Regions from separate parts of the Methylobacterium sp. P1-11 genome, predicted to be linked through region 1. Evidence: riboswitches for the same ligand, from Rfam matches in the RefSeq annotation. Region 1 holds a riboswitch; the other holds the start of a gene.

Region 1 (15,833 bases):
TCACGGTCCGTCCCCCAAGGGCGAGACCCATGAGCTGGTGGCCGAGGCAGATACCGAAAGTCGGCACCTTCTCGTCCAGCAGCTTGCGGATCACCGGGACCGCATAGGTGCCGGTGGCGGCCGGATCACCGGGGCCATTGGACAGGAACACGCCGTCCGGCTTCAGCGCCAGGATCTCCTCGGCCGTCGTAGTGGCCGGCACCACGGTGACGTCGCAGCCCGCCTGGGCGAGCAGCCGCAGGATGTTGCGCTTCACGCCGTAATCGATGGCCACGACCTTCAGGCCTCCGCCGGGCGCGCGCTTGCCGTAGCCGTCGCCGAGCGCCCATACGGTCTCCGACCATTCCGACGGCACCCGGCTGGTCACCGGCGGCACCAAGTCGAGCCCCTCCATGGGCGCAAGCGCAGCCGCGCGGGCCTTCAGGGCCTCGCGGTCGAACTGGCCCTCGGGATCGTTGGCGATCACCGCGTTCGGCATGCCCTGATCGCGGATGCGGGCTGTCAGCGCCCGCGTGTCGATGCCCGTGATGCCGACGATGCCGCGGGCCTTGAGCCAGCCGTCGAGATGCGACGAGGAGCGCCAGTTCGACGGCTTCGTCACCGCCGAGGCGAGGACGGCGCCGCGGACCCCCGAGGCCGGCGCCGCTTCAAGGCTCTCCAGATCCTCGTCGTTGGTGCCGACATTTCCGATATGCGGGAAGGTGAAGGTGACGATCTGGCCTGCATAGGATGGATCGGTCAGGATCTCCTGATAGCCGGTCATCGCCGTGTTGAAGCAGACCTCGCCGTCGGCCACCCCGGTCTGGCCGATTCCGAAGCCCTCCAGAGTGGTGCCATCGGCCAGAACCAGCAGGGCCGTCGCGACCGGCTCGGCCCAGGGCTCGGGCGCCTGGAGCTCGGGGGCGTGCGCGGTGGCGTCTTGCAGCATGGGCTGAGTCTCGCTTATGTCCGGCCGAAGGCGGGCGCCGGATTGCGGCGCTCTCGGCTTGCGGCATGATCGTGTGCGGCGCTCTTAGCGAGCGGCCCGCGATGGGGTCAATGTGGCTCCGCCTCCCGCAGGGCTCAACGTCTGCTTATCACAGGGCAGATCCGCAATTCGCAGGCCAGCCCCCGTTTCGACCGAGAGAAGGTTCATCCCATGCTGCGCGCGCGCCTCACCACCGAGATGAAGGAGGCCATGAAGGCCGGCGACAAGGATCGGCTCGCGACCGTCCGGATGATCCAGGCCGCCCTGAAGGACCGGGACATCGAGGCCCGGGGCAACGGCAAGGACCCGATCTCCGACGACGAGATCCTGTCGCTGCTCCAGAAGATGATCAAACAGCGCACCGAATCGGCCAACGTCTACGAGCAGGGCGGCCGCCCGGAACTCGCCGCCAACGAGCGTGCCGAGATCGCCATCATCGAGAGCTTTCTGCCGAAGCAGATGGACGAGACCGAGATGAAGGCGGCCGTCGAGGCGGCGATCCTCGAGACCGGCGCGGCCGGGCCGAAGGATATGGGCAAGGTGATCGGCGCGCTGAAAGGCAGCTTCGCCGGCAAGATGGATTTCGGCAAGGCGAGCGGGCTGGTGAAGGCCGCGCTGGCGGCGAAGGGCTGAGCCTCTCCCCACAATCCTCCACCGGATTTCGGGCGCGTAAGGGACTCCGTTACGCCTCACGCGCTATAGGAGCGGGTTCACTCAACCCATCCCAGGCCCCGTGCGCTATCCGACCCACATCCTGGAAGAGATCCGTTCCCGGCTGCCGGCCTCGTCGGTGGTCGGCCGTCGCGTGCAGTTGAAGAAGGCCGGCCGCGAATGGCGCGGCCTGTCGCCGTTCAACGCCGAGAAGACGCCGTCCTTCTACGTGAACGACCAGAAGCAGTTCTACCATTGCTTCTCATCCTCCAAGCACGGCGACATCTTCACCTTCCTCATGGAGACGGAGGGCCTCAGCTTCCCCGAGGCGGTCGAGCGGCTAGCGAGCGAGGCCGGCGTCAGCCTTCCGGCGCCTACCGAGGACAACCGCGCCAGCGAGCAGAAGCGCGCCGGGGCCATCGAGGTCATGGAGATGGCCGCCCGTTGGTTCGAGGATCGGCTGCGGGCGGGCCAGGGCGGCGAAGCCCGCGCCTATCTCGAACGCCGCGGGCTCAAGGACGAGACGCAGCGGGCCTTCCGCCTGGGCTACGCGCCGAATGAGCGCTACGCCCTGCGCGACCACCTCGCCGGGCAGGGGGTCGACAAGGCGCTGATGGTCGAACTCGGCCTGCTCGCGGCCGGGGAGGGCGTCTCGGTCCCGTACGACTATTTCCGCGACCGGGTGATGTTCCCCATCACCGACACCCGCGGCCGGGTCGTGGCCTTCGGCGGGCGGGCGCTCGCCAAGGAGGTGCGTGCCAAGTACCTGAACTCCCCCGAGACGCCGCTCTTCCACAAGGGCCGCACGCTCTACAATCTGCACGGCGCCCGCAAGGCCGCCCACGACCGCGGTTCGATCATCGCGGTCGAGGGTTATGTCGACGTCATCGCCATGACGCTCGCCGGCCATCCCGAGACGGTCGCGCCCCTCGGCACCGCCCTGACGGAGGACCAGCTCGGCCTGCTCTGGCGCCATGCCGACGAGCCGATCCTGTGCTTCGACGGCGACAAGGCCGGCCAGCGGGCGGCTTTTCGAGCCCTGGACATCGCGCTGCCGCTCCTGGAACCGGGTCGCTCGCTCCGAATCGCGCTGCTGCCGGGCGGCCAGGATCCCGACGACCTCCTGCGTTCGGGAGGCCCCACGGCCATCGATCAGGTTCTGACGGCGGCGCTTCCCCTCTCGGAACTGCTATGGCGGCGCGCCCTCGAATCAGGACCGGTCGACACGCCTGAGCGGCGTGCCGGCCTGACGCAGACGCTGCGCACGACCGTCGCGACGATCCGCGACGAGACCGTGCGCCGCTACTATCGCGACGACATCGAGGAGCGCCTGCGCGGCCTGTCGCCCCGCGGCGCCCGCGCCGCCGGGGGGGGCCAGCGCGGTCGCCAGCGCTTCACCCGGCCCGGCGAGCCCGTCTCGCCGCGCATTACCGGCAGCCCCAGTCCGTCGGTCACGGCCTCCGCAGGGTTCACCGGCGCCGCCTCGGTGCGCGAGGCAGTGATCGTCGGCAGCCTGCTGGCCCATCCCGAAATGCTCGCGGAGTTCGGCGAGGAGATCGCCGATCTGGATTTCGAGGATCCGGATGCCCGGGCGCTGTTGTCGGTCCTTCTGGCCTGCGCGGCCGAGGACGAGCACACGGCGCCAGAAGTGTTGCAGAACCGCATCAACCGGGCCGGACTCGCTACGGCGGCCGAGAGAATCCTCGCGCTGGCCCGCTCGCGGGACCGTACAACCCTGGCTCCGCATGCCGATCCCGCTCACCGCGCAGACGCGCTCCGACAAGCGATGATCTTGCACCGGCAGGCAGGAGCGCTACATAGCGAACTTCGCGAAGCACGGCAGGCGTTTGAGGACGATCCGACCGATGCCGGGTGGGCATGGCTCTGCGAAGTGAAGGCGAGGCTTGAAACCGTCATCGCCGCCGAGGCGGAGGCCGATGCACCGGTGTCGAGTGACTCGACGGCCGCGTGATCCCTGTGTCATGGCGGTGGCGGGGGGCGGTGTCCCGCCATAGTTAACAATCGGTCAAGCCTCAGGCTTGCATACGGAAACCGACGACTCAAGGCGACCGGAGCGATCCGGCGCCGATCTCATACAGCGGCGCCGACGGCGTAGACCGGCCTCATCGGGGCCTCCGCAACGCGCCGCGTGCGAAACAATAGGCTGATCATGGCGACGAAGGCAACGGAACGGGACGAGACGGACGCTGCCCCCGAGCAGCAGACCGACGGGCCGCTCCTCGACCTGACGGATGCTTCGGTCAAGCGGATGGTCAAGCTCGCCAAGAAGCGCGGCTATGTGACCTATGAAGAGGTCAACGAGGTTCTGCCCGAGGGCCAGTCCGATCCGGATCAGCTCGAGGACGTGCTGTCGCAGCTCTCCGAGATGGGCATCAACGTCGTCGAGGCCGAGGAGACTGACGAAGCCGCCGGCGAGAAGGCCGCAGAGGGCGAGGAAGAGGAGGCCGAGGGCGGCGAGGTCGCCGAGGTCGCTCCGGCGCGCGCCGTCACGGTCGCCACGACCACCAAGGAGCCGACCGACCGGACCGACGATCCGGTGCGGATGTACCTGCGCGAGATGGGCTCGGTGGAGCTCCTGTCCCGCGAGGGCGAGATCGCCATCGCCAAGCGCATCGAGGCCGGACGCGAGGCGATGATCGCGGGTCTCTGCGAGAGCCCGCTGACCTTCCAGGCCATCATTATCTGGCGGGACGAGCTGGTCGAGGGCAAGGTCCTCCTGCGCGACATCATCGACCTCGAGGCGACTTACGCAGGCCCCGACGGCAAGAACGCGCCGCAAATCGCCGAGGGCGAGGATGGCGGCGACGATGCCGAGCCGCCTGCGCCGCCGGAGGGCGGCGACGACGAGGACGACCTCGAGAACAACGTCTCGCTCGCCGCCATGGAAGCGGAGATCAAGCCGCGGGTTCTGGAGACCTTCGACGCGATTGCCGCGAATTACCGCAAGCTGCGCAAGTTCCAGATCGAGGGCACCGAGCGCAAGGCGGCCGGCGAGCAGAACACCCCGGCTCAGAACCAGAAGCAGGGCGAGCTCAAGGACATCGTCGTCGCAGACGTGAAGTCCCTGTCGCTGAACAACAATCGCATCGAGGCGCTGGTCGGCCAGCTTTACTCGATCAACAAGCAGCTGATCGGCCACGAGGGTCGGCTGATGCGTTTCGCCGAGAGCCACGGCGTGGCCCGCGACGAGTTCCTGCGCCACTACCAGGGCTATGAGCTCGATCCGAACTGGATGGAGCGCGTCGGGACGCTCGGCGGGAAGGGCTGGAAGAACCTGGTCGAGCGTGGCTCGAAGCAGGTGGCGGAGCTGCGCGCACAGATCCTCGATCTCGCCTCCGAGACGGGCCTGGAGATCGGCGAGTACCGCCGCATCGTCAACATGGTTCAGAAGGGCGAGCGCGAGGCTCGGCAAGCCAAGAAGGAGATGATCGAGGCGAACCTGCGCCTCGTGATCTCGATCGCCAAGAAGTACACGAACCGCGGCCTGCAATTCCTGGATCTGATCCAGGAAGGCAACATCGGCCTGATGAAGGCCGTGGACAAGTTCGAGTACCGGCGCGGCTACAAGTTCTCGACCTACGCCACGTGGTGGATCCGGCAGGCGATCACCCGCTCAATCGCCGATCAGGCCCGCACGATCCGCATCCCGGTGCACATGATCGAGACGATCAACAAGATCGTCCGCACCTCGCGCCAGATGCTGCACGAGATCGGCCGCGAGCCGACCCCGGAGGAGTTGGCCGAGAAGCTGGCCATGCCGCTGGAGAAGGTCCGCAAGGTCCTGAAGATCGCCAAGGAGCCGATCTCCCTCGAGACGCCGATCGGCGACGAGGAGGACAGTCACCTGGGCGACTTCATCGAGGACAAGAACGTCGTTCTGCCGATCGACGCCGCGATCCAGTCGAACCTGCGCGAGACCACCACGCGGGTTCTTGCGTCGCTGACGCCCCGTGAGGAGCGCGTTCTGCGGATGCGCTTCGGCATCGGCATGAACACCGACCACACCCTTGAGGAGGTCGGCCAGCAATTCTCGGTGACCCGCGAGCGCATCCGTCAGATCGAGGCGAAGGCACTGCGGAAGCTGAAGCACCCCTCGCGCAGCCGGAAGCTCAGAAGCTTCCTGGACAACTGAGCCTGCGCCGCGGATCGCGCGGCGCTTCCCCACCGACCGCGTTGCCTCGGCGCTGCGCGGCATCCAATCTGGCGCCATGCTCGAACGCCGCCCGCCAACGCCCGGATCCCCGACGGCCTTCGCGGACGGCTCGGAGGCCGACGACGTGCCCTTCGGCGCGCTCCAACCCTCCGTCGGCATCCGCGACTGGTTGCTCGGAGAGGGCGCCCGGATGCCCAACGCCGAGGAGATGCTCGCGGGCCTCGCGGAGCGCCTGATCGCCGTCGGCGTTCCCGTCGACCGGGCATCGACGGCAATCGACACCCTGCATTCGGAATATGCTGGGGTCGGCCGCATCTGGACCCGGGACGGCGGCACCACCGTACGGTTGTTCCCGCACGGCGCGCGCTCGACGGATGCCTATCTCAACAGCCCGTTCCATACGGTTCACGAGAGCGGCGAGTGGCTGATCCTCGACCTGTCGGAGACCCCGGACGACGCCTACGCGATCGTTCCGGACCTGAAGGCCGGCGGCTACACCCATTACGTGGTGGCGCCCCTGTTCTTCACGAACGGCACCCAGAACGGCATCACCTTCGCCACCCGGGCCCCCGCGGGCTTCCGGGACGACGACATCGCGATCCTGCGCTTCGTCATGCCGGCGTTGGCCGCCGTGATGGAGATGCGCGTCCTCAACAAACAGCTCGACCACGTGCTGCGGCTCTATGTCGGCGACGAGCCCCATCGGGCGATCCTGGCCGGGGACATCCGCCGCGGACAGGTGACCCGGATCCGATCGGCGATCCTGTTCGCCGACATGCGCGACTACACCCGCACCTCTGCCGACATGACCCCGGAGGAGGCCGTGGGCCTCCTCAACGTGTTCTTCGACTGCCTTGTGCCGCCGATCGAACGGGAGGGCGGTGAGGTCCTGAAATATCTCGGCGACGGCCTGCTGGCGATCTTCCGCGAATCGGGCGACGATCTCGGCGGTGCCGCCAAAGGTGCCCTGACCGCGGCTCAGCTCGCCCTGGCGGCCCTCGACGAGGCGAACGCCCTCCACCAGTTCCCCGTGCCGGTCGCCGCCGGCATTGCCCTCCACCATGGCGAGGCTGCCTACGGTAATGTCGGTTCCGGTTCCCGGCTCGACTTCACGGTGATCGGCCGCGACGTGAACCTCGCGAGCCGTATCGCGCAGCTCAACCGCACCCTGGGCGAGCCATTGCTGATGTCGAAGCCGTTCGTGGATTTCCTCTGGGGGGATCCGATCCCGCTGGGCGAGCACCGGCTCAACGGTTTCGACGAACCCATGGCGGTGTTCCGGCCGAAGTTCCTGCGCCCGCGCAAGTCGAACTGAGGCAGGGTTGCCGTGGCCTGATCATTGGGCCCTCCGCTGGATGCAAGGATGCAGGGTCATCTCGTCGGAGCCACCTGGCACTGCGCCGAGGGGGCCGCATGACGCGCACAATCTCTGCGCAGCCAATCGAGGACGAACTCCGCGCTGTAGGCGGCTTGCTGACAACCCCAGACGGGTTCGATCATCTTGCCGAGCGCTCCCTTGGCGAGGTCACTGGTCTGTGTTCGGACCTCGTCGGGCACCCCGGACTGGGCGAGTATCTCCAGGCATGTGAACAGACAGGCTCGATGCTGGTTTGTATAGTAGGCATGGATCGAGAATTCCTGCCGTAACCCGAAGACATACACCCAAGGCTCGAGATCGATCCCTTCAGCAGGCAGCTGAAGCGAGAGACCAGCCTCGGCATAGTGAAATCCGTTATGAAAGTCCTTTTTGTGCCTGCAATAGCGGCTCGCTCTGTGCCGTGCTTCAGCCCGTTCGGGGAGGATCCGTATCGCCCGATCGTAAAGCTCCAGGACACGAGCCGGTGGCGCACCCAACGTTTCGCGTATGCTGGCTGCACTGATCAGACTCTTGTATATCTCTTCGTCCCCATGCCCGAGGTCAGCCCGCTTCAGATAAAGATCGAGCGCCTCGCGCTCTCTTTCATTACTATGATAGTAATCTGCTAAGTAGAATGTGTATCTGGCACGTAGGAATGGATGCTTCTCCGACAAAAGCGCCTTTTCAAGGAGCGCGATGTCACGCGATGCCGTTTCTTTGTCGCGTCGATGTGCCCCGTCATGGCCGCGACGGATCGACAGCGCCATGACCGACTGATCGGCCTGCCCGGTGCAGTGCAGGAATTCGTGGATCACACCAACGTATTCCCACGTCCTGGAATTGTCGATCAGCTGTCTACGCGTATAATTATTCTCCGTATCGATTATCGTAAAGGCATAGGCCGCGTGGCGGAGGCGCGGCATAGCGAACTGGTACGGAATGATGAGCTCATCATCGGCGTCGATGATGAGCGAATAGTGGGCGTGCGGCCGCGCGAGTCGCAACACCTCGGTCCGATTGAATGCGAAGTCGACCCATGGCCGCTCCACCAGTTTACCGGGCAGATCTGACATCACCGCACGGACGAGATCCTGCGTCCCATCCGTTGATCCCGTATCGACGACAATCCAATGATCGATAACTGGCCGAACAGAGTCCAGACACCTCCGAATAATGTGCGCCTCGTTCTTGACTATCATCGCCAAGCAGATCTTTTGACCATACTTATTCATAATCAAATTCGCCTTTACGCATGTTGACGATACAGGATGACGTCTCATGCCTCGCTTACCGCAAACAGCCAGCACTCGCAAAACGGTGCGTTTATTTCCAGCACGATCAAAAATCGGGGATAGGCGCAGAGTGCGCACGCCGGGGAAATTATATAGACCTATTCGAAATTTGCTGCCTATGAGATATATACGATCGAAACTTATATAAATCGAACGGCGACGCGCTTTGTTCGATAGCCGATCATCGACAGCATCTCGAAGCCTTCGGCACCGGCGGTGGGACCGGCGCGTTGGCCGCGGCCGGAGAGCGGATCGGGTCGGCCCAACGGGTTCAAGCCGGCTCGGCAGGGAGGTGTCGGATCGCAGGTCGGAACAGGCCCGGAGCGCTTTCAGCCCCGCAGCGTCATCGTCCCGCCGCTGACGCTGAAATCGCGCAGGCGCTTCAGGAACGACATGCCGAGCAGGCTTGTTGCCAGGCGTCCCCGCGGGATTACCACGGCCTCGACATCCCGCACGGTGATCGATCCGACCTGCATCACGGCGATCCGGATCGGTGCGACCTGCACGGTCCCGTTCGCGGTGTTCCACACGCGTGTGAAGTCGCCGGGCGCGAGCCGGATCCCGATCCGCTCGGCATCCTCCTCCGAGAACGCGCAGGAACTCGCGCCGGTATCGACCATCATCGGCAGGGTGCGGCCGTCCATCAGGGCATTGACGAAGAAGTGGCCGTTGCGGCCGGACTGAAGTGCGACGCCCGCCACGGCACCGTCGACGGCCGGAACCGACGCCGCGGGCAGGACGGGCGGCTCCGTCTCCGGATGCGCCCGCTCCCGCAACTTCTGGAACGCCGTGGCAGACAGGAAGCCGATCGTGCAGACGACCACGAATGTGCGCACGGGTCCCACTCCGCCCGAAGGATCGCACCTGCTTTGACCGGGGATCTGTGAAGGGTCGGTGCTGCCTGCGGCTTCACTCTGCGGCGGCAATCGGATTTCGCGCGGCTTGGTATCCGAGCGGTGACTGCGACCGGCGAATGTCCGGCCTGCGGAGGCCATCGGCCAGCATCGGGGTTGACCGGTGCAGCCCGGACGACCAAATCTCCTCTCGTTCCAGGGAGATCCCCGGCAAGGGGCTGAGAAACCGCTGGCACGTCCGTCAGGACCTGCGGCGCGGAAATCCTTCGAACCTGATCCGGCTCATACCGGCGTAGGGATTGGACCGCGGCCGCCCGAAAGGCAGGCCACAGCTTCTCACAGAAGCACACGGCCCGCTCCCCGCGACGTCAATACGCGGAGATGCTTGTGCCCCTCGACCGACCTGCCTCACCGATTGGCCGCCGCCGCAGCCCCGAGGGCGTCGTCGCGCCCGCCGTTCTGCCGGTGCGGACCGACGTCGCCGTCATCGGCGGTGGCCTGATCGGTCTGTCGATCGCATGGCGGCTTGCCCGGGCGGGCCGCGCCGTGACCGTGCTGGAGCGAGACACGATCGGGGCGGGCGCGAGCCTCGCGGCCACCGGCATGCTGGCTCCGGCCGCCGAACACGAGCCCGGCTCGGACCCGCTGCTGCCCCTCGCCCTGGAATCGCTCCGCCTCTGGCCTGAATACCGCCATGCACTGGAGGCTGAATCCGGCCGGTCCATCGACTATCGTCCCGATGGCACTCTGGTGCTGGCGGTCGGCCGCGACGAGGTCGAGCGCCTCCGCTTCCGCTACGATCTTCAGCGTCGGTCGGAACTCGAGGCCACTTGGCTGCCGGGGAGCGAGGTCCGGCGTCTTGAGCCCGGCCTGCGCCCCTCCGTCACCGCCGGGATCCACTGCCCGCTCGACCATCAGGTCGATCCCCGTCTGGTCATGGACGCCCTCGCGGAGGCCTGCCATGCGGCGGGAGTCGTCATGGCCGAGCGGACAGCCGTCACCGCCCTCGACTGGTCCGGTGGCCGCGTGACCGGCATTCGCGCCGGCGATCGCCTCGTGACAGCTGAAACCGTCATCCTGGCCACTGGCGCCTGGAGCGGGGAGAGCGGCCTGCTGCCTGACGCGCTCGCCCTGCCAGTCCGGCCGCTGAAGGGCCAGTCCCTGGCCCTGCGCACGACCGCCCGTATCGGCACGCTTGCCCGGATGGTCTGGACCGAGCAGGTTCATATGGCGCCGAAGAGCGACGGCCAACTCATCGTGGGCGCCACCGTGGAGGATTGCGGCTTCCGGCCGGGTGTCACCGCGGGCGGGCTCTACGCCCTGCTGGAGGGTGCACGCAGGGTCCTGCCCGGTATCGAGGAGATGGAGGTCGAGTCCGTATGGAGCGGCTACCGCCCGACTTCGGACGACGACGCGCCGATCCTTGACGAACTCGCCCCGGGTCTCGTCGCCGCGACCGGCCACCACCGCAACGGCTACCTGCTCGCCCCCGTCACCGCCCAGGCCGTCGCCGAACTGGTGTTGCACGGCGCGCTGCCGGACGTCGCCCGTCCCTTCACGCGCGCACGTTTCGGCCAGCCGGAAGCCGTGAGGGCCTCGGCATGAAACTCGTCATCAACGGGGAGCCGCGGGACTGCGCGGCCGAGACGGTGGAGACCGTGTTCCGGCTCGAGGCGGAGGAGAGCGGGATCGAGAGCCCGCAGGGCGTCGCCATCGCGCTGAACGGCCGCGTGCTGCGCCGCCGCGACTGGGGCGAGACCCCGGTCGCGGAGGGCGACCGCATCGAGATCGTCCGCGCCATGCAGGGAGGTTGAGCATGGACCAGAGCCTTACGCCGCTGCGCCCCGAGAGCGAGGATGACAGCCTGACCATCGCCGGGGTGCGCCTGTCGTCCCGGCTGTTCATCGGCACGGCCGGCTACCCGACGCAGGCGATCATGCGCGACGCCGTCCAGGCGAGCGGCGCCGAGGTCGTCACCGCCTCGATCCGCCGGGTCTCGCTCCAGGGACACGGTTCGGACACGGTCAAGATCCTGAAGGGCAAGCGCTTCCTACCGAACACCGCCGGCTGCGAGACAGCCCGCGACGCGATCATGACCGCCGAGCTGGCACGGGAAGCCCTCGACACCAACTGGATCAAGGTCGAGGTGATCGGCGACCGGGAGACGCTCTACCCGGACGTCACCGAACTGATGGAGGCCTGCCGCCACCTCGTGGATGACGGCTTCGTTGTGCTGCCCTATTGCAACGATGACCCGATCATCTGCCAGCGCCTGGAGGATCTCGGCTGCGCCGCCGTGATGCCCATGGGCTCGCTGATCGGCTCCGGGATGGGCGTCGCCAACCCCGCCAATCTCGAGCTGATCTGCCGCCGGGCGAAGATCCCTGTGGTGGTCGATGCCGGGATCGGAACCGCCTCGGATGCGGTGATCGCCATGGAACTCGGCGCCTCCGCCTGCCTGATCAACACCGCGGTCGCGAAAGCCGACGACCCGGTGCGCATGGCCTGCGCCATGGGCCGGGCCGTGGAGGCTGGGCGCGACGCGCATCTGGCCGGGCGGATCCCCCGCCGCGGCCGGGCTGAGCCGTCGAGCCCGCAGCTCGGCCTCGTCGGCTCGTGAGGGCGCTGCCGTCGCCGCTGCTGGCGGTGACGGACCGGCACGGGCATCCGCGGCCGCTCGTCGAGACCGTGCAGGCGGTCCTCGACGGCGGCGGGCGCTGGATCTGGTTCCGCGACAGGGATCTTGAGGCGGACGCCCGCCTGCGCCTTGGCGCGCGCGTGGCCGAATGCGTGCAGGCCGCGAACGCCGTCCTGACTGTCGGAGGCGATATCGCGCTGGCGCGCGCCCTCGGTGCCGACGGCGTGCATCTCGGCGGTCGCTCGGGATCGGAGGCAATCGCGGCAGCGCGGGCCGCTTTGGGCGGGGCTGCGCTGATTGGCGTTTCCGCGCACACCCCGCAGGAGGTCGCGACTGCCGCGCAAGCCGGCGCCGACTACGTGACCCTCAGCCCGATCTTCGCGACCGCGAGCAAGCCCGGCTACGGACCGGCGCTGGGCCTGACGGGACTCGCGGACAGCCTCGGCGCCGGCCTGCCCGTGGTGGCGCTCGGCGGTCTCGGTCCGGAGGCGGTTAGGTCCTGCCGCGCGGCAGGGGCGGCGGGTATCGCCATCATGGGCGGCCTGATGCGAGCCGCGGATCCGGCCGACGCGACACGGACGCTCTTGGAGGCCTGGAGCGCGGCGGAGACTTCAGCGGCGCGGACGGCCACCTGACCGTCTCCGTCGCCACGTGAAGAAACAGATGCCGTCTTTGCGAGCATAGCGAAGCAACCCAGGGACGCGCCACGTCCGGCGATGACGCGCCACCCTGGATCGCTTCGTTCCGCGCGCAAGGACGGCCGATAATGCGGCTGCTCTAGGAGCTGGAAGGCCCGTAAGGCGGCCGCGGTATCGCTCGGTGGGCCGCCCGCAACGCTGCCGACCAGCGCTCGCGCAGATCGTGGAAATAGCCCTCGCCGACCTCGATCCGGTGGTTCACCTCCAACGTCAGCGCGTTCCGGCGCGCCAGGGCGATGTCGATCGGGAGGCCGACCCCGAGATTCGACCGCATGGTCGAATCCATCGAGACGAGGCTGACCTTCAGGGCATCGTACAGCTCGGTCGTATACTTCACCGCCCGGTCGAGGATCGGCTTGCCGTATTTATGCTCGCCGATCTGGAGGAACGGCGCATCGGTGCTGCACTCGATGAAGTTGCCGGCCGAGTAGATCAGGTACAGCCGCATCTCGCCGTTTCCGATCTGGCCGCCGAACAGCAGGGAGATCGAGAACCGGATGTTGGCGGCCTCGAACCCATCCTTCTCGATCGATCGCACCCGACGGATCGCCCGGCCGATGAGCTGCGCCGCCTGGAACATGGTCGGCGCCTCGACGAGCTTCTGCGGCGGCTCGCCGTCCTCCTCGCCGGGCACGCCCTCCTGGAGCAGGCTGAGCACCGACTGGGTGATCGAGAGATTGCCCGCGGAGGCGAGCATCATCACCCGCTCGCCCGGCACGTTGAAATGGTGGAGCTTGCGATAGGTCGAGATGTCGTCGAGCCCCGCATTGGTGCGGGTATCGGCGACCATGACCAGCCCTTCCTCGACCAGGACACCGACGCAGTAGGTCATCGTCTTCGGGCCCTCGTGCGGTCGGCGGACCGATGTCTGAGCGATCAGGATTGAGCGGAAGCCCTGCCTTGCTCGACCCGAAGCTTCACGTCCAGTGTCTCGGTGCCACCCCCGGTGCGGCTGCCGCGGATCGGCGCCGCGCCGAGGTAGTCCAGACCCGTGGCGACACGGATGTAATTGTCCGCCGGACTGACGTCGTAGCACGGGTCGAAGGCCACCCAGCCGAGATCCGGGACCAGGGCCTCGACCCAGCCGTGGGGCGCCTCGACATCGGCCTGCCCGTCATCACGCGCCCGGTAGCCGGCCACGTAGCGGACCGGGATACCGATGTGGCGCGCGGCGGCGATGAAGACGTGGGCGAGATCCTGGCAGACGCCGCGCCCGGCCGCGAAAGCCTTGCCGGCCGGGACGGCACTGGCGGCGGGACCGGGCTCGTAGGCGACGGCGTTCTGGACCGCACCCATCAGCCGGTGAAGCAGGTCCAGGACAGCACCGTCACCTTCCGTGGCGACGCGCTCGGCGAAGGCGTGCAGCTCCGGGCTCGCGGCGCACAGGTCCGTGTCGCGCAGGTAGAACTGATCCGGCAGTCGCTCGACCGTGCCGCGGACGATGCCGTTCGTGTCGTCGGTGTCGACCTCGCCGGTGACGCGGATGGTGAGGGCGTCGGCCGGTTCGTCCGGGGTGAACCAGTGGACGACGTTGCCGAAGCCGTCCTCGCGGGCGGTCAGGCGTCCGTCGACGGTGGTGTCGATCCGCCACGTGCGAACGTACTGCCCGTCATGATCGCGCGGCGTCAGGCGCAGGATCTGCACCAGCCCGCGGGCCGGCTGCTCGTAGGTGTAGATGGTCTCGTGAACCACGCGGATGCGCATGCGCTGTCCCGTCCGTCTCGTTCAGCCGACCAGATACTGCTTGGCGATCGCTTCGCCTACGTTGTTGTTCTCGGCGATGAACGCCTCCACGAACTCGTGCAACCCCCCGGCGAATACCCGGTTGATGTCCTCGCCGTCGAGTTTCGCCAGCATGTTGCCGGCGAGCCTCTGGCTCGGACCCCGGCGGCCGTACGCGTCGGCGATCAGGTCGAGATACTCGACGATGACGCCGTAGCAATTCGCGAAGGACCGCGGCATCTGCTTGTTGAGCATCAGGAGGTCCGCCACCAGCACCGGCTTGATGCTCTCCCGGTAGACCCAGTGATAGGCGTTGAAAGCCGACACTTCGCGCAGGATCGTGGTCCACTGGAAGTAGTCAAGGCTGCCGCCCACCGTCTCGTCGTGCGGCAGCAGGATCTGGTACTTCACGTCGAGGATGCGGGCGGTGTTGTCGGCCCGCTCGATCGCCGTGCCGAGCCGGGTGAACCAGAAGGCGTCATTGCGCAGCATCGTCCGGAAGGCCGAGCCGTCGAAGGTCAGCGAGACGGTCTTCACCCAGTCGAGGAAACGGCCGAACTCGTCGCGGTTGAGCTCCTTGCCGGCATAGTTGCGCAGCTCCAGCCACGCGCCGTTGATCGCGTCCCACATCTCGGTGGTGAGGGCGGTGCGCACCGAGCGGGCATTCTCGCGGGCCGCCTCGATGCAGGAGCGGATCGAGGACGGGTTGTGCGGGCTGAAGGCCAGGAAGTCGCAGACCGTGTCGGCGTTCACCGCGCTGTAATGGGTCTTGAAGGCGTCCGGATCGCCGGCCGAGGCGAGGGCCGACTCCCACTCGTTGCCGCCGCCGCCGCCGTAGCTCGTCGGCAGCGAGGCGAAGCGGTGCGCCGCGTCGAGGATGCGGGCGACGAAGTCGGCCCGCTCGACGTAGCGCGAGAGCCAGAAGAGGTTGTCGGCAGTCCTGGAGAGCATCGGTCTTCAGCCAAGTCGTGCGGACCACGATGTCCGCGCCTCGGAACGTCCGGACGTTGTGGACCTCAGGCGTCGAGCACCCAGGTGTCCTTCGTGCCACCGCCCTGGCTGGAATTGACCACCAGGGAGCCCTCCTTCAGCGCCACCCGGGTCAGGCCGCCCGGCACGATGCGGATCTGGTCGGCCCCGCACAGCACGAACGGCCGCAGGTCGACGTGGCGCGGAGCGACACCCGAGGCCACGAAGGTCGGGCAGGTGGAGAGCGACAGGGTCGGCTGCGCGATGAAGCCGTCCGGTGCGTGCTTGAGCTTCTTGGCGAAGTCGTCGATCTCGCGCTTGCTGGCATGTGGGCCGACCAGCATGCCGTATCCGCCGGAGCCGTTCACCTCCTTCACCACCAGCTCGGAGAGGTTATCCATCACGTAGGCGAAGGAATCCTTCTCGCGACACCGATAGGTCGGCACGTTGTGCAGGATCGGCTCCTCGCCGGTGAAGAACTTCACGATCTCCGGCATGTAGCTGTAGACCG
Region 2 (15,833 bases), on a different contig from region 1:
GGCCTTCGCCACCCTGGTCCGCTCCGGCGGAAGCCTCGACGGCGAGCATCGCGGCATCGCCGGCCACGTGGTGAAGGCGGCCATCGACGCGTGGCGCGACCAGGATTCCTCGGAGACCCGGGCCGAGCGCCGTGAACGGATCGAACGGGCGATGAAGGGCGCCCTCGCCCTCGAGGTGAAGCGCCTGCGCACCGGCCTTTCGCTGCTGGCGACCTCAGGCTCCACGGCCCCGTTCGTGGGCCTGTTCGGCACGGTCTGGGGCATCATGAACTCGTTCTCGTCCATCGCCCGGAGCCAGGACACCTCGCTCGCCGTGGTGGCGCCGGGCATCGCGGAAGCGCTGTTCGCGACCGCGATCGGCCTCGTCGTCGCGATCCCGGCGGTGATGGCCTTCAACAAGCTGTCGAGCGACGTGAGCGGCATCCAGAGCACCTTCACATCCTACATCTCGGTTCTGGGCAACCGCCTGGCACGCGACCGCGCCGGCGCCCATCGCGCGGCCGCCGAGTAGAGCCGCCGCGACCGCCCGCATCGAACCGAACGTAACGGTACCGGAGACGCCCCATGGCGATGGGATCCCTTCGCGCGAACGACGACGACGATCTCGACGACGTGCCGATGTCCGACATCAACGTCACGCCGATGGTCGACGTGATGCTCGTGCTGCTGATCATCTTCATGGTCGCCGCACCGCTGATGACGACCGGCGTGCCCGTTCAGCTTCCGAAGACCGCAGCCCCGAAGGTGGCGCAATCGAAGAAGCCCGCCGAGGTGACGGTCGACAAGGACGGCAACCCGTCCATCGCCAAAGAGGTGTTCACGATGGAGAGCATCGTGCCGCGCCTGCGCGAGATGGCGGCCGCCGAAAAGGATCAGGTCATCCTGGTGCGCGGCGACCGCGACGTCCCCTACGGCAAGGTGATGGAGGTGATGGGCCTCGTCGGCCAGGCTGGCTTCACCAAGGTCTCGCTGATCGCGCAGTCGCCCGGCGGTGCCGCACCGGCGTCGCCTGCCGCATCCGCCGCTCCCGCAGGGACCGCGCGCTGAGCCGATGAGCACCTACACGTCGACGGATCTGCCGGCCGGCCTCGGCGAGCGCCGCCCGTCCGGGCTGGCCGCCGCCTTCCTGATCGCCCTGGGCCTGCATGCGCTCGCGCTGGCTGCGATGATGTTCCTGCGGCTCGCCCCGCCCGCGCCGCCCGGCGAGCAGCAGATCACCGTCGACCTGGCGCCGCTCATGACCGATGCGGCGACCGAGGCTCCGGCGGAGCAGCAGATGAGCCAGGAGGCCCCGCCGGAGACCAGGCCGGTGGACACGCCGCCCGATGAGGCGGTGCAGCCCCCGCCGCCGACCGAGATGACTGAGGTCAAGCCCGAAGATACCCAGGCGGTCGAGGTGCCCCCGGAGGCGCAGCCGGTCGAGGCGCAGAATCAGGTGATCACCTCGACGTCCGAGGCCGCCGAGCCGCAGACGCCGCCGCCCGCCGAGGTCGCCAAGACCGAGCCGCCGCCGAAGCCGACGCCCGATCCCGCCAAGCTCAAGGCGGAGCGGGAGGCCAAGCTGCGGAAGATCCGCGAGGAGAAGCTCCGCGAGCAGAAGCGGGAGGAAGCGCGGCAGGAGCGACTGGAGGAGATCCGCGAGGCGAAGGCCAAGGCGGCTCGCGAGGCTAAGGCGCGGGAAGCCAAGGCACGGGCGGGCGCCGAGCGGAGTTCGGCGTCGTCCTCGCGCGAGAATGCTCCCGGCCGTGCCGCTGCGGGCAATGATCCGAGCGCCATGCGCCAGTGGCAGGGCGCGATCAGCGCGGCGATCCACAGCCGGATGAACGTGAACGCGGCCATTGGGACCGGTGGCGGGACCGCGGTGGTGCGCTTCACCGTGATGCGCTCGGGACAGGTCACGGGCGCGGGCGTCGCCCGCTCGAGCGGAGTCGGCCAGATCGACAGCGCCGCCCTGGCGGCGGTGCGCGGCAGCATGCCGGCGGCGCCCCCAGGTGTTACGCAGTCGAGCTTGTCCGTCTCTATTCCGCTCAACTTCCGCGTGCGCTGAACCGACATCGATCGGGTTCCACCGGTTTCAGCAGACCTGGGACCCGATCGACTTTATCGGCGGCTCTGAGACGAATGATGTGCGTCGTCAGTCTCATCGCGCGATCCGGATTCGCCATTCGCGCCGCGGGCATGCTAAAGCCTTCGTCAACCTGCTCTCCTTGTGCGCCTGACGGCGATGCGGGAGGGCGACCGATCCGGCCTCACCCCGCCCCTCGAACAGGCCGGACCCGCTCAGACTCCGTCCCGCGCAGGATGTGCAGGGTTGGATCCGTCGAGCCGGGGTGAAAGGGACAGGATGAGCGACGATACCGAGTATGACCTCGACGAGGTGAATTCCGTCCGCGACGCGGAAGCGGAAGCGAAGACACGCGCCGACAACCGCGCCGAGCGCGCCGAACGGGCGGAACGCATGGCGCGCGAGGGCGCCCAGGCGATGGCGGAACATCACGCGGCCATCAAGGCGGTGGACGAGCGGACGGTCCGGTTGCGCTCGATGCGCCTCGCCAAGGAAGCCGCGGACGCGCAAACCAAGGCCGCCGAGAAGGAAGCCAAGGCTGCCGCCAAGGGCGCCGCGAAGAAGGCCGTGAAGAAGGCCGCACCCAAGAAGACGACCGCGAAGGATTAGGTGTCGATGGCCGAGGACCGCAACCGCCGCCGCTTCACCGACCCGCGTGCGACCGCCGAGGCGGCTTTCCGGGCCGCCACGTCACCGAAGCCGGCCGCTCCGGCGCCGCAGCCGGTCGCGCGGCCCACGACGATCCCCGGCTCTCGGGAAGTGGTGAGCCTGCGACTCGACAGCGCCGTTCTCGCTTATTTCCAGAAGGATGGGCCGGGCTGGCAGGACCGCATCAACGAGGCCCTCAAGAGCCTCGTTCCGGGGGTCGACGCCTGAGACATCCGCCGAGCCGGAGAGCGGCCAGATCTCAACCCGGCTTCGGCCGGTCCCGCAGGATCCGGTTCACGGCCCGGTCGAGGGCTGACAGGAAGGCCGACCGGTCAGCGCGCGAGAACGGCTTCGGCCCACCCGTGATGGTCCCGGCTTCGCGCAGTGACTGCATCAAGTCGCGCGTGGCGAGCGCGAGGCCGATCGAGGATTCGCTGAACGGCTTGCCGGTGAAGGCCAGAACCGTGGCGCCGGCCTTGACGCACCGCGCCGCCAGCGGAACGTCGGCGGTGAGCACGATGGTCCCCGGCCCGGCCCGCGCGGCGATCCAATCGTCGGCGGCGTCGAGTTCCGATCCGACCACCACGCGCTCGATCCAGGGCTCGCGCGGAAGGTTCAGCACGCTGTTGGCGACGACGTGAACGGTGAGGCCGTAACGAACGGCCACCCGATAAGTCTCGTCCTTGACCGGGCAGGCATCGGCATCGAGATAGATCGGCGGCCCTGAAGGCGCGGCGCTCATGGTGGTGCTCACGGGCGGGGAACGAGTTTCGAGGTGAAGCCCGCCAGGATCAGGAGCACGCCCAGGCCGAACTGCCAGCGCTCGATGTCGCCGCCCACCGACAGCACGATGGCGCGGCCGAAAACCGCGACCCCGATCAGCGGCAGGCCGAAGCGGAGCGCCATCTTCACGGCGATGAGGGTGTTTGCGCGGGCCGCGCTGACCTGCGCCATCAACGGGCCAGCGCAGCGCGGCGCGGCGCCAGATCCGCCACGGCGGCGCTCTCGGCGGGCCCGCGTTCCAGCGTCGCCACGGAAAGCGGCGCACCGCGGCCGCGGAGGGCATGGGCACCGAGGGATCGCGCCCGGATGCCGGTGGGAAGGCGCGGCAAGCGACCGAGGAGATCCTGCGAGATCAGGATGCCGACGCCGAGCGGGCGGCACAGGGCTTCGATCCGCGACGTCACGTTCACGGCGTCGCCGAAATACGCGATCTTGTGGCGGTCGACCCCGACTTCGGCCGTGACCACCGAACCGCCGTGCAGCGCCGCCCGCAGCCGCGGCACCGTCCCGAACCGGGTGGTCCAGGCCGCGGCATCCGCGTCGATCCGGTCGAGCACCTCGAACACGCAGGTCACGCAGCGCGCATCCTTGAGACCGCGGGCCATTGGCCACGTCACCATGGCGAGGTCGCCAACATAGTCATCCACGGAGCCGCCGTTGCGCCGCACCGGTTCGGCCAGAGTCGCGAAGACGGCGCCGAGATATTCCTGCGCGCGCAGGTCGCCGTGGGTCTCCGCGAAGGCGGTGGAGCCGACGACGTCGAGGAACAGGAAGATCCGTTCCTCCTCCACCGGCTTGTGGTAGCGGCCGATCATGAAGTTCACGAACACCTCGCCGCCGATCAGGTCGCGCATCCGGATCACGAAGACGAGGAGGCCCGACACGGCCAGGGCGTAGGCCAGGACCCGCGCGGTCATGCGGGTCGCCGAGGTGAGGTCGTCCGGTGTCAGGGCGAAGGTCCACACGACGAGGCCGCCGAGGGCGTTGCCCGCCATGATCATCAGCACATAGGCGAGTTCCGCGGCCAGGACGTAGAGCCAGGCCGGCAGCCGGCGTATCCGTGCCTGCAGCCCGGCCAGGATCAAGCCGCGGTCGAAGGCCAGCACCGTGGCGCCCATGCAGAGGCCGTAGGTGAAGCCGGCGATGGGAGAGGCACCGGCCGCAAAGATGATGTTGTAGAGCAGCCCCGCCCCGGCCGCCGCCAGCAGGATCAGACCCCAGAATATCCGATGGGCCGGCAGCATCGACGCATCTCCAGCATGGCCACATGACGGACCGGGTGTCGCGTGGCCGGGCGCGGCGGCGCTGTTGCGGAGAGGCGCCGGCGTGGCAGGCCCGCGCCGCCGGACTTCGGGCTCAGGCCTAAAGTTTAGCGTCGCGGAAGGCTGCCAGCCATTGCTCAACGCCCCAAGATGGCGCGAGTAAGGCGTGCCGGGTTGTTCAACGGCAGAGCCGTGACATGCCTGCGGCCCGGAGCCCAACCGGATCGCCGCCGGCAACCCCTGTGACAGCGAAGAGGGAGCGCTGCCATGTACGCCAGGAGCTTCGGCGCGACCCGTGTCTCGGTGCCGGTCATCGGCCAGGGCACGTGGCACATCGACAGTTCGGACCGGTCGGACGCGATCCGTGCGTTGCGGGCCGGGATCGACGCCGGAATGACCCATATCGACACCGCGGAAATGTATGGCGACGCGGAAGCGATCGTGGCCGCCGCCATCGCGGATTGCCGCGAGGAGGTGTTCCTCGTCTCGAAAGTGGTGCCGGCCAACGCGACACGCCGCGGCGTCGCGCGGGCCTGCGAGGCCTCGCTCCGTCGGCTGCGGACGGACCGGCTGGACAGCTACCTGCTGCACTGGCCGGGACAGCATCCGCTCGAGGAGACGATCGCGGGCTTCGAGGACCTACGCCGGGCGGGCAAGATCCTGTCCTGGGGCGTCAGCAATTTCGACGTCGAGGATCTCGACCGGGCCCGCGCCATCGCCGGGCCCGACCGGATCGCCTGCAATCAGGTGCTCTACCACCTGAACGAGCGGGCGATCGAACACGCCGTGCTGCCCTGGTGCGAGAAGCACGCCGTCGCGATGGTCGGCTACTCGCCCTTCGGCAGCGGCGACTTCCCAGACCCGGCCAGCGCCGGCGGCCGCGTGCTGGCCGGCATCGCGCACAACCATGGGACGACGCCCTACGCTGTGGCCCTCGCCTTCCTGACCCGACTGCCCGGCACCTTCACGATCCCGAAGACCGGCCGCCCGAGCCGGGCCATCGAGAACGCAGGCGCGGCGGACCTGCATCTCGGCGCGGCCGAGGTCGCCCTGATCGATGCGCATTTCCCGCGGGGACCGAGGCCTCGGATCCTGCCGATGCTGTGAGACCTGCGCCGGCTCAGGCCCGCAGCGCCAGGGTGACCGGATCGGGCGGTGCGGCGGCCCGTACCCGATTGCGTCCGGCCGTCTTGGCCGCGTACAGCGCCGCGTCCGCCGCGGTGAACAGCGCTTCGGGCGGATCGCCGCCGCCGGGATGGGCGCAGGCGACGCCGATGGTCACCGTGGCGGTGCCTCCCACCTCCGGGGCATGGGGGATCCGGAGGTTCACCACCGCGCGGCGGATGCGCTCCGCCGCGACGCTGGCTGCGGTCACGTCGAGACCCGGCAGCAGCGCAACGAACTCCTCACCTCCGATCCGGAAACTGAGTCCGCCGACACCGAGCGTCCGGTGCAGGCAATCGGCCACCGCCTTGAGCACCTCGTCGCCGCGCTGATGGCCGAAGCGGTCGTTGAACTGCTTGAAGTGGTCGGCGTCGACGATCATCAGGGCCAGGGGGGTCCGGAACTGCGCGGCGCGCGCCCATTCCACGGCGAAGTGCTCATCGTAGCTGCGCCGGTTCGGCAACCCGGTCAGGCCGTCGGTCCGGGCCAGCACCGCGAGCGCAGCGTTCGCTTCGCGCGTGGTTGCCTCCGCGGCCATGTGTTGCCCGACCTCCCGGTGAAGCAGGACCGTCAGCCCCAGGGAGAGGATGCACAGGAACAGGATCAGGACGCCGACGATCGCCGCCTTGTAGATCCAGACGGCGCGGATGCTGTCGACGTCCGTGGCCACGGTTACGATCAGCGGCAGATCCTCAAGATCGGCGAAGCTGTAGACCCGCTCCACACCATCCAGGAACGACCGCCCCTGGAACTCGCCGCGGGTTTGCGACCGATAGGTCTTGTAGCCCGCGCTGGCGCCGATGCTCTGCCCGAGCGCGTCCGGCCGTGCCGGCGCGCGGATCAGCAGCGTCCCGTCCCGATGAAAGACGTTCAGAGCGATCCCGTCTTCGAAGTGCAGACGGTCGAACAGCGCCTGGAAATGCTCGAGCATGATCGATCCGGACACGATCCCCGCGAAGGTGCCGTCGGGAGTCTGGATCCGCCGGGTCATGCGGATGATCGGCTCTCCGGTCAGACGGGAACGGGTCGGCCCGGAGAGGATCAGGCCGGCATCGGGGTCGGCGCGGTGGATCTGGAAATTCGGCAGCGTGCTCATGTTGAGCCGGTTCCGCCCGTCGGCATCGCTTGTCATCCGGACATCGCCGGCCGCATCCGTGATGACGATCGGGCCGAGACCGGAGCCCGCGACCGCGGTGTCGAACAGGGCCAAGCGCCGGAGTTCCGGATCGAGGGCGGCGATGTCCGGACGGCGCGCGAGGCGCGCGGAGCTCTGCAGGGAGAGGTCGTAGACCCGCAGGCTGTGGCCGACGCCCTCCTCGATCACCGCCAGCAGGTTCGCGGCATTGCGGCGCGCGTTGTGCCAGGCCACGTCGCGCAGGTCGAGACAGAGATAGACGCCGAGCAGAGTCAGGCAGAGCACCAGGCATGTGCCGCCCGCCGCAATCAGGCGCGAAGCGCGATCGGCGAGGTGGGCTCGGATCGCTGTGGCAGTCGCGCGCAGGACCATGGGCTCGATCGGATCGCCACCGGCCGCGCCAGTGCGGCCGGCGGACTTCCTGTCAGTCCGATTTTATGGCCGCGAAGATTGAAAAAGGCGTTATTCGCAGCGCTAAGATACACACAATTGCTGCCGATACTAATACAGGCAAGACAAATGTGAGTGCCGACCCGAAAAAGCCGGACCCGGTCCGAACTCGGCGGTACGGCGAGCAGGCGCGCGTCGGCGCGGTGCGGCCGGCATCCGGCCCGGGACACGTGCTGACGCGCAACCTCCGACGCTCATGAAGCGTCAGTCGCCGATCCCAAACAACTTTTCGATGAAGTTGCGATCGTCCTTCTGGCCACGCCGCGAGGGCGCGGCCTGACGCGGTGCGGGCGCGTCCGGTTCGCCCAGGATCTGCCCGAGCAGCCCGCCCGGGGCGGCCGGGGCGGCGCTCGCGACGGAGGCTGTCGTCTCCGGCTGCCGACGCCAGCGGTTCAGGCCGGGAAGCGGAACAGGGGTCTGCCCCTTCAGCGCCTGGGTCATGTAGGTCTTCCAGATCTCCGCAGGCAGATTGCCGCCGGTGACCTTCTTGGTGAGTTCGCCGTCGTCGTTACCGAGCCAGACCCCGGTCACGAGGCTGCCCGAGTAGCCCATGAACCATGCGTCGCGGTAATCCTGGGTGGTGCCGCTCTTGCCGGCCAGGTCCCAGCCCGGGATGTCGGCCTTCTTGCCGGTGCCGCTGACGAAGGTCTCATGCATCATCGCGTTCATCATGCCGTCGGCATTGGCGTCGATGACCCGTCCGAGACCGTTGTCGGACCGCTTGTAGAGAACCTTTCCGTCCTGATTCTTCACGGCGGTGACCACGTAGGGGATCACACCGTTGCCGCCATTGGCGAAGGCTCCGTAGGCGCCGACCATCTCCAGGAGCGTGACCTCGGACGTGCCGAGGGCGATGGAACCGTTGGCCTGCAGCGGCGAGGTGATGCCGAGCCGCTGCGCGGTCTGCACCACGGTCTTCGGGCCGACCTCCTGACCGAGCCGCACCGCGACTGTGTTGAGCGACTGGGCGAGCGCCGTCCGCAGGGTGACGGCCCCCTCGTACCGGTGTGAGTAGTTCTCCGGCGCCCAGTTGCCGATCCGGATCGGTGCGTCCTCCCGGACCGTGTCGGGCGTGGCGCCGTGCTCCACGGCGGCGAGGTAGACGAAGGGCTTGAACGAGGAGCCGGGCTGGCGCTTCGCCGTCGTGGCGCGGTTGAACTGACTCTGGGCGTAGTCGCGGCCGCCGATCAGCGCGCGGATCGCGCCGTCGGGCCGCATCGAGACCAGCGCGCCCTGGCTGACATTGAAGCGCGCGCCCTTGGCGTTGAGTTCGTCGGTGAGCGCCTTCTCGGCGGCGGCCTGCAGGCTTGGGTCGACGGTGGTCTGGACCGTGATGTCGGTTTCGAACTTGCCGACGTAATCGTCGAGCACGTCCATCACGAGGTCGGCGACATAGTTGGCGGAGCCGCCGCCACGGGCATTGGCCGGCTTTGCCGGCTGCGCGAGCGCCACCTTGACGTCCTGCGGCGCAGCGAAGCCCAGTTCCTGCATGGCGGCAAGCACCTGGGCGGCGCGCGCCTGGGCGGCCGGGAGGTTGCGGTTCGGCGCGAGCCGCGACGGCGCCTGCACGAGGCCGCCGAGCATCGCGGCCTGGGCGAGGCTCACCTCCTTGGCGGGCTTGCCGAAATAGCGCTGCGCGGCCGCCTCGACCCCGTAGGCGCCGGCGCCGAAATAGACGCGGTTCAGGTAGAGTTCGAGGATCTCGTCCTTGGTGTACTTGTGCTCTAGCCAGAGCGCGAGGATCGCCTCCTGGATCTTGCGCGAGGCGGAGCGCTCCGGAGTCAGGAACAGGTTCTTGGCGAGCTGCTGCGTCAGGGTCGAGCCGCCCTGTGCAACGCCGCGCCGCGTCAGGTTCTGGCCGATGGCCCTCAGGATGCCGACCGGATCGACGCCGAAATGCTGGTAGAAGCGGCGATCCTCGATCGCCACGAAGGCGCGCGGCAGGTAGGGCGGCAGTTCCTTGATCGACACGACGCGGCCGCCCGTCTCGCCGCGATTGGCGAGCAGCGAGCCGTCACTCGCCAGGATGGCGATGTTGGGCGGCCGCTTCGGCACCGCGAGCTGGTCGATCGGCGGCAATTGCGACGCATGGTAGGCGATTAGCCCGGCAAGCCCGATGACCCCCCAGAGTCCGAGGACCACGGTCCCGTAGACGATGCGACCGAGCCAGGAGCGCCGGCGGCGACCGCGGCCCGTGGCTTTCGCCCGTCCTGTCGTCCGGGCCGGCGCCTTGCCGGGCTGCCGCGCTGCTCCGCCTGATCGCTTCGCCACGCCGTCTCCTGCTCCGGGCCGGTCCTCCCGGGACAGGCGCAGATCGAGTTCGCCGCGATCCCGGACGCGCCCCTCGGGCACGTCGAAATTCGGCTCAATCCTGCCCCGCCCCTTGGCCATGCATCCCGTCTTCAAATGTTCCGCCGCGACACGCGTCTCAGACGCGCAGCAGGACGGTTTCCGCACGCTAAATGCGGCGGTTTAAGGGGCCGTTATCGAAGCGTTCGGCTCCCGTTCCAGGTCGCAGGCGCCAATGTGCCTCACCGCTCCGCCGTCGGCGTAGTGGGCTCCGCGCCCAGCACCCGTCGGGCTTCCGCGAGCAGAACGGGATGCCGGGCCGATTGCGGACCGGAATCCGGCGTCTCGCGCCCCAGCCGGGCGATGCGCGACAGGAACAGGCGCCGGCGCAGGCCGAACCGGCCGATGCTCATCACCAGCGCCTGAAGTACGAGGCGGACCGCCTCCGTCCGCTCGCGCTCCTCCACGAGGGCCGCCGACAGAGCCGCCTCGCGGCCGAGGGCGGCCTCCAGATCCGCCCGGACGGTGGCGCGGTCCGCCTCGTCCTTTCGCGCGGCGTCGAGCTGAATCCGGCACTCCTGCAGCGCGCTGAGCAGCAGAAGCTCCTGCGCGGACGCATCCCTCATCAAGGCCTCCTGAGGCGCTATTTTCCCCCCGCGAGCGGGTCATTCCGCCCGCTCATGATCGCGTCGGCAGCGGACCGGCCCGCGCGGATCCGTCCGCGACGCCATAGCGAGCGCGGCCGGTGGTCGGAAGCCGCCGACCGGATTATTCGGCACGCGGACCGCAAACCATGGGGGAATCGGGGACGTGCAGATTCGGATCGCTCTGGCCTTCGGGGCCATCGCGCTGGGCGGCGGGGCTCTGACACCTGCTCCGGCACAGGCCTATCAACTCGACACGGTGAATCTCGTCGGCTGCGCGCAGGACGGCGGCGTCTGCCGGATGCCTTACCCGACCAACGTCTATTACGGCGTACCCGGCCGGACCAACGGCCGGCCGTTCCCACAGGGCGGCGTCGTGCCCTGCAACAGCCAGACCTTCGGCGATCCGGCCCCCGGTCAGGCGAAGAGTTGCTGGTACGCGCCCCGCGTCACCGCAGGCGGCGTAGGCGGCTATGGCGGCGGCGGTTATGGCAGCGGAAGCGGCTATCGGAACGACGGTTACGACGGCGGGCGCGACTCCGACCGGTATGGCCGCGACTACGACCGCCCGCCCGCGCGCCGCCCGTATGACGAAGATTATGGGCCCGGCCCACGCCGCTATCGGGGCGATCCGGACGATTATTGATCTCGGCCAGCCAGGGCAGACACAGGATCGTATTGGCCCTGTTAACCGCCATCCGGCATCGTCCGGGGCCGCGGAGGCCGTCTCTGCGGGGTCGCGTGACCGGATGGAGGAGTCGATGACGGAGAATCGCCGCGGCGCTTTCCGGAAGAACGCCTTCACCTTCGGCGCGGTGTTGCTCGATGGCGGCGAAGTCAGCTGCCTGGTCTGGGACGCGACTGAGGTCGGCGCGCAGATCGAGGTCGAGGACGATCAGGCCGTGCCGGATCGGTTTCCGCTGCGCGTCAGCGCGGACGCCGAACCGCGCCGAGCCACGGTGGCGTGGCGACGCAGCCGTCGGATCGGCATCGCCTTCGAGGGCTGACGCCGACCGCCTCAGGTCGGCTGAAGGGACGGGCGCGTCCGCGGCCCCGACGCCACGAGCCGGAACAGGCGGGGCCGCACGAACAGCAGATCGAGTGCCGTGCCGCGAACCAGCCGCTCCACCGCCAAAGGCAGCAGCACCGCCAGCGTCATGACCGTGAGGCTCGCGAGCCCGATATCGGGGATCGTGCCGGTGCGCACCACGATCTCCCGGGCCGCCGCCATGGGCAGTGAAAAGGCGAGGTAGATCACGATCGAGCGCTGGCCGCAGGTTCGGACAGCCTCGGCGATGGGCCCGCCAGCGCGGCCGATCAGCGTGGCCACCACCACGATCGCGAGGGCACCGGCGGCGCCGAGGGCGAGGCTCACCAGCGGCACGCTCGCGAGCGTCGGGTAATGTGGCAAGCCTGACGGGGTCAGCGCGAGCCAGCCCTCCAGGCCCACCCAGGCGGCAAGGCCGCACAGGGCGAGAGGGACGCGGCGGCGCGCCGTGTCGGCGAGCGCGAAGATGCGGTCGGCGAACAGGTAACCCGCGAGAAAGAAGACGTAACGGGCGCAGAACTCCTCGATCAGGGTCGAGTCGCTGCGGATGTCGGCGATCTGCAGGAGGGCGGCACCGGCGAGCAGCACGCCGCCGGGCAGCCGGTGCAGGACCTTGGTGACGACCGAGAACACCGCCAGCAGGTAGATGAACCACAGGCTGGAATAGGGCTCGACCAGGGCATAAGCGAGGTGCTCCACAAAAGCCGCGGGACCAGCATCGCCGACGATCCTGCCGTATTTGGCGGCTGACTGGATCACCAGCCAGAGCAGGTAGAAATACGCGAAGTGGACGACCCGGCGGTCGGAGAACAGGCGCCAGTCGCGGCCGATCACCCGCCCCATGAACAGGCCTGACAGCAGGAAGAAGTCCGGGATCCGGAAAGGCTTCGCAAAGGCGACGACCGGGTGGAGGAAACCCTCGCCGCCCATGGCCTCACCGGTGCCGGTGACCGAATGCATCATGACGACCAGGAGGATGCAGATCCCCTTGGCGATATCGACCCAGGCGAGCCGATCCTCCCTATTTCCGACCCCGGCCATCGTGCCACCCTCGCGATCGGAGCGATCCTGGACCGGTTCGGGTTGACGGCAAGGAACGCGGCGGCCGCCACCTGCGGATGTGACGAACGGGCGGTAAACGCCGGCCGGTCAGATCTTGCGCCGCGCCGATTGCCGCGCGCGTGTCATGCGCGTGGCGGCGTGGAAATCGTCGGGCTTGCCGCGGACCCAGAGAAGGAAGCGGGCGATCTCCGGATCGGCGCGCAGGGCCTCGACATCCGCGAGGCGCTTGGCGATCTCGGCCTCGCTGTAGCGAGCGTGGATCGCCGAGTGGCAGATCTGGTGCAGCCGGACGGTGCCGCGATGGGTCCCGCCTTTCAGCTTCGGCGTCAGGTGATGGAGGCTGGAGCGGGCGCGGCGCGGGATCGGGCGCTCGCAGAGAGGGCAGACCGGGTCCGGGCGCCCCTGGACGCCCGGCGCGTCCTGATCCTCGGCGCTCCTGCGCTGCGAGCGCCGTCCGACCACGCGAGCCTCCTCTCCTACTCGTGCTGATCGACCGGCTGCGGGCAGGCCTGACCGATCCGCTGGCCGAACAGCGCCTCGGCCTCGCGGTCCAGGGCCCCCAGGATGGACACGTGATCGCCCGGAGTCACGTCGATCCGCGTCCGCGGCCCGGCCGCCTCGGCGAGGCTCCGCGCCAGCTTGACCGGCACCACCGTGTCGTCGCGGCCCTGTACGATCAGAAGCGGTTCGATCCTGCCTCGGATGCGCAGATCCGAGCGGTACGTGTCGCGCAGGAGCCAGATCGGGGCTAGCGGGACATGCAGCCGCACGGTGTGGGTCATCGAGTCGAAAGGCGCCTCCAGGTAGAGGCCGATCGCCGGCACACGTTCGGCGACAGCGACCGCTACGGCAGCGCCCAGCGAGTGGCCGTGGAGCAAGATCGGCGCGCCGGGCGCCCGCGCCCGCGCGGCCTCGACGGCTGCGAGCCCGTCGCGGATCAGCCCGTCCTCACTGGGGCTGCCGGTCGAGCCGGGATAGCCGCGATACGCCAAAGTCAGCAGACCCCAGCCGCGCGCCCGCCACGGCTCCGCGGCGAAGCGCGCCGCGTGCGGTTCCGGGCGTGATCCGTTGTCATGAAAGCTGACGATGACGCCGCAGGCCGGCCGCGGCGCGCGCCAGAGGCCGTGAAGGGCCTCGCCATCCTGGGTCGCGACCGTGATGGTCGCAATCCCGGGCGGCACCGGCCTTGGGGGCGGTGGGTCGAAGGCTCCGGGATAGAGGAAGCGGCGCTGTCCGAGGACGAGCGCGGCGCAGGCCAACCCGCAGAGCAGGAACGCGGCGAGCGGGAGGCCGGCGAGGAGACGCATGGGATGCGGGCGTACGAATGCGTTCGGACGGACGGTTTTCGGGAAGTGTTTTCTAGGGCGGCCTGTCAGCATTGACAAAGCCGTCCGCGGGCCCGAGTCTGGAACCGTTCCGAGGGGGGCCCTGCAGGGGGCTGAGATTGGGCGCGCTGCCCTGACCCTTGAACCTGATCCGGCTCATACCGGCGGAGGGACGGGAACCTGCGGTCGCCTCTCGCGCGGCCTCATCTCATCTCGGCCATCGCGTGGACCGGACCGCTCCAGCACGAGGAGAGGCCCACGATGAACGCACCCGTTCTCCCCAAGGACGTGAAAGGCAGCCCCGAGACCGTGACCACGGGTCCGGTCACCGGATCGCGTAAGGCTTATGCGAGCCCGGCCGGCCGGCCGGACATCCGCGTCCCCTATCGCGAGATCGTGCTCTCCGATCCGAAGGAGGAACCGGTGCGGGTCTACGACCCGTCGGGCCCCTATACCGAGACCGAGGCCCGCATCGACCTCAATGCCGGCCTCCCCGGCGTGCGCGAGCCCTGGATCGCCGCGCGCGGCTACGCGGCCGTTGCGCCGCGGGCGGTGAAGCCGGAGGATAACGGCTTCGCGGGCGACAAGCTCGTGGCCCCCTGCCCCGCCGAGCGGACCATCCGCAAGGCGGCCCCGGGCCAGAGGGTGACCCAGTACGAGTTCGCCCGCGCGGGGATCATCACCGAGGAGATGATCTACGTCGCCCATCGCGAGAATGTCTGCCGCGAGACGATGCTCGCGGGCGCCGAGGCCGCGCTCGCCGACGGCCAGAGCTTCGGCGCCTCGGTCCCGCCCTTTATCACCCCCGAATTCGTGCGCGACGAGATCGCCCGCGGCCGGGCGATCATCCCAGCCAACATCAACCACACCGAGCTGGAGCCCATGGCGATCGGCCGGAACTTCCTGGTCAAGATCAACGCCAATATCGGCAACTCGGCGGTGACGTCCTCGGCTGCGGATGAGGTCGAGAAGCTCGTCTGGTCGATCCGCTGGGGCGCCGACACGGTCATGGACCTGTCCACGGGCCGCAACATCCACAATATCCGCTCGTGGATCATCCGCAACAGCCCGGTCCCGATCGGCACGGTGCCGATCTACCAGGCGCTGGAGAAGGTCGGCGGCGACCCGCTCAAGCTCGACTGGGAGGTCTTCAAGGACACGCTGATCGAGCAGGCCGAGCAGGGCATCGACTACTTCACCATCCATGCCGGCGTGCGCCTGGCCCACGTGCCGCTGACCGCCCGGCGCGTCACCGGCATCGTCTCGCGCGGCGGCTCGATCATGGCGCGCTGGTGCCTCGCCGGGCACCGGGAATCGTTCCTCTACGAGCGGTTCGACGAGATCTGCGACATCATGCGGGCCTACGACGTGTCGTTCTCGCTGGGCGACGGCCTGCGGCCGGGCTCGATCGCCGATGCCAACGACGCCGCGCAGTTCGGCGAGCTGGAGACGCTGGGCGAACTGACCAAGGTCGCCTGGGACAAGGGTTGCCAGGTGATGATCGAGGGCCCCGGCCACGTGCCGATGCACAAGATCAAGGTCAACATGGAGAAGCAGCTGAAGGAGTGCGGCGAGGCGCCGTTCTACACCCTCGGCCCGCTGACGACCGACATCGCCCCCGGCTACGACCACATCACCTCGGGCATCGGCGCCGCCATGATCGGCTGGTTCGGCACCGCGATGCTCTGCTACGTCACCCCGAAGGAGCATCTCGGCCTGCCCGACCGGGACGACGTGAAGACCGGCGTGATCACTTACAAGATCGCCGCCCACGCCGCCGACCTCGCCAAGGGCCATCCCGCCGCGCAGCTGCGCGACGACGCACTGAGCCGCGCCCGGTTCGACTTCCGCTGGGAGGACCAGTTCAACCTCGGCCTCGATCCCGATACGGCCCGCCGCTACCACGACGAGACGCTGCCGAAGGATGCCCACAAGGTCGCGCATTTCTGCTCGATGTG

What was found. Region 1 has a riboswitch for thiamine pyrophosphate ahead of thiO (glycine oxidase ThiO). Riboswitches for the same ligand answer to the same signal wherever they lie in the genome.
Positions count from the first base shown of each region.
Region 2: linked by a shared signal. The riboswitch ahead of thiC (phosphomethylpyrimidine synthase ThiC) and the one ahead of thiO (glycine oxidase ThiO) in region 1 are both predicted to bind thiamine pyrophosphate.

Region 1 covers NZ_NPKS01000006.1:42,075-57,907, forward strand. The annotation lists gene carA (glutamine-hydrolyzing carbamoyl-phosphate synthase small subunit) at 1-928, opposite strand, end outside; gene CIW48_RS07995 (GatB/YqeY domain-containing protein) at 1,139-1,600, shown strand; gene dnaG (DNA primase) at 1,701-3,590, shown strand; gene rpoD (RNA polymerase sigma factor RpoD) at 3,789-5,771, shown strand; gene CIW48_RS08010 (adenylate/guanylate cyclase domain-containing protein) at 5,848-7,107, shown strand; gene CIW48_RS08015 (glycosyltransferase) at 7,164-8,348, opposite strand; gene CIW48_RS08020 (TIGR02281 family clan AA aspartic protease) at 8,771-9,277, opposite strand; TPP riboswitch at 9,484-9,612, shown strand; gene thiO (glycine oxidase ThiO) at 9,677-10,900, shown strand; gene thiS (sulfur carrier protein ThiS) at 10,897-11,109, shown strand; gene CIW48_RS08035 (thiazole synthase) at 11,112-11,915, shown strand; gene CIW48_RS08040 (thiamine phosphate synthase) at 11,912-12,568, shown strand; gene CIW48_RS08045 (peptidase) at 12,711-13,463, opposite strand; gene CIW48_RS08050 (transglutaminase family protein) at 13,508-14,335, opposite strand; gene CIW48_RS08055 (alpha-E domain-containing protein) at 14,357-15,304, opposite strand; gene CIW48_RS08060 (circularly permuted type 2 ATP-grasp protein) at 15,370-15,833, opposite strand, start outside.
Region 2 covers NZ_NPKS01000016.1:132,405-148,237, forward strand. The annotation lists gene CIW48_RS17690 (MotA/TolQ/ExbB proton channel family protein) at 1-511, shown strand, start outside; gene CIW48_RS17695 (ExbD/TolR family protein) at 565-1,047, shown strand; gene CIW48_RS17700 (energy transducer TonB) at 1,052-2,047, shown strand; gene CIW48_RS17705 (hypothetical protein) at 2,345-2,674, shown strand; gene CIW48_RS17710 (BrnA antitoxin family protein) at 2,681-2,941, shown strand; gene CIW48_RS17715 (YaiI/YqxD family protein) at 2,973-3,455, opposite strand; gene CIW48_RS17720 (hypothetical protein) at 3,464-3,667, opposite strand; gene CIW48_RS17725 (adenylate/guanylate cyclase domain-containing protein) at 3,667-4,740, opposite strand; gene CIW48_RS17730 (aldo/keto reductase) at 5,026-5,865, shown strand; gene CIW48_RS17735 (sensor domain-containing diguanylate cyclase) at 5,879-7,429, opposite strand; gene CIW48_RS17740 (transglycosylase domain-containing protein) at 7,712-9,898, opposite strand; gene CIW48_RS17745 (ATP-dependent helicase) at 10,039-10,422, opposite strand; gene CIW48_RS17750 (hypothetical protein) at 10,607-11,086, shown strand; gene CIW48_RS17755 (pilus assembly protein PilZ) at 11,202-11,447, shown strand; gene CIW48_RS17760 (acyltransferase family protein) at 11,459-12,529, opposite strand; gene CIW48_RS17765 (HNH endonuclease) at 12,638-13,012, opposite strand; gene CIW48_RS17770 (alpha/beta hydrolase) at 13,027-13,857, opposite strand; TPP riboswitch at 13,960-14,065, shown strand; gene thiC (phosphomethylpyrimidine synthase ThiC) at 14,137-15,833, shown strand, end outside.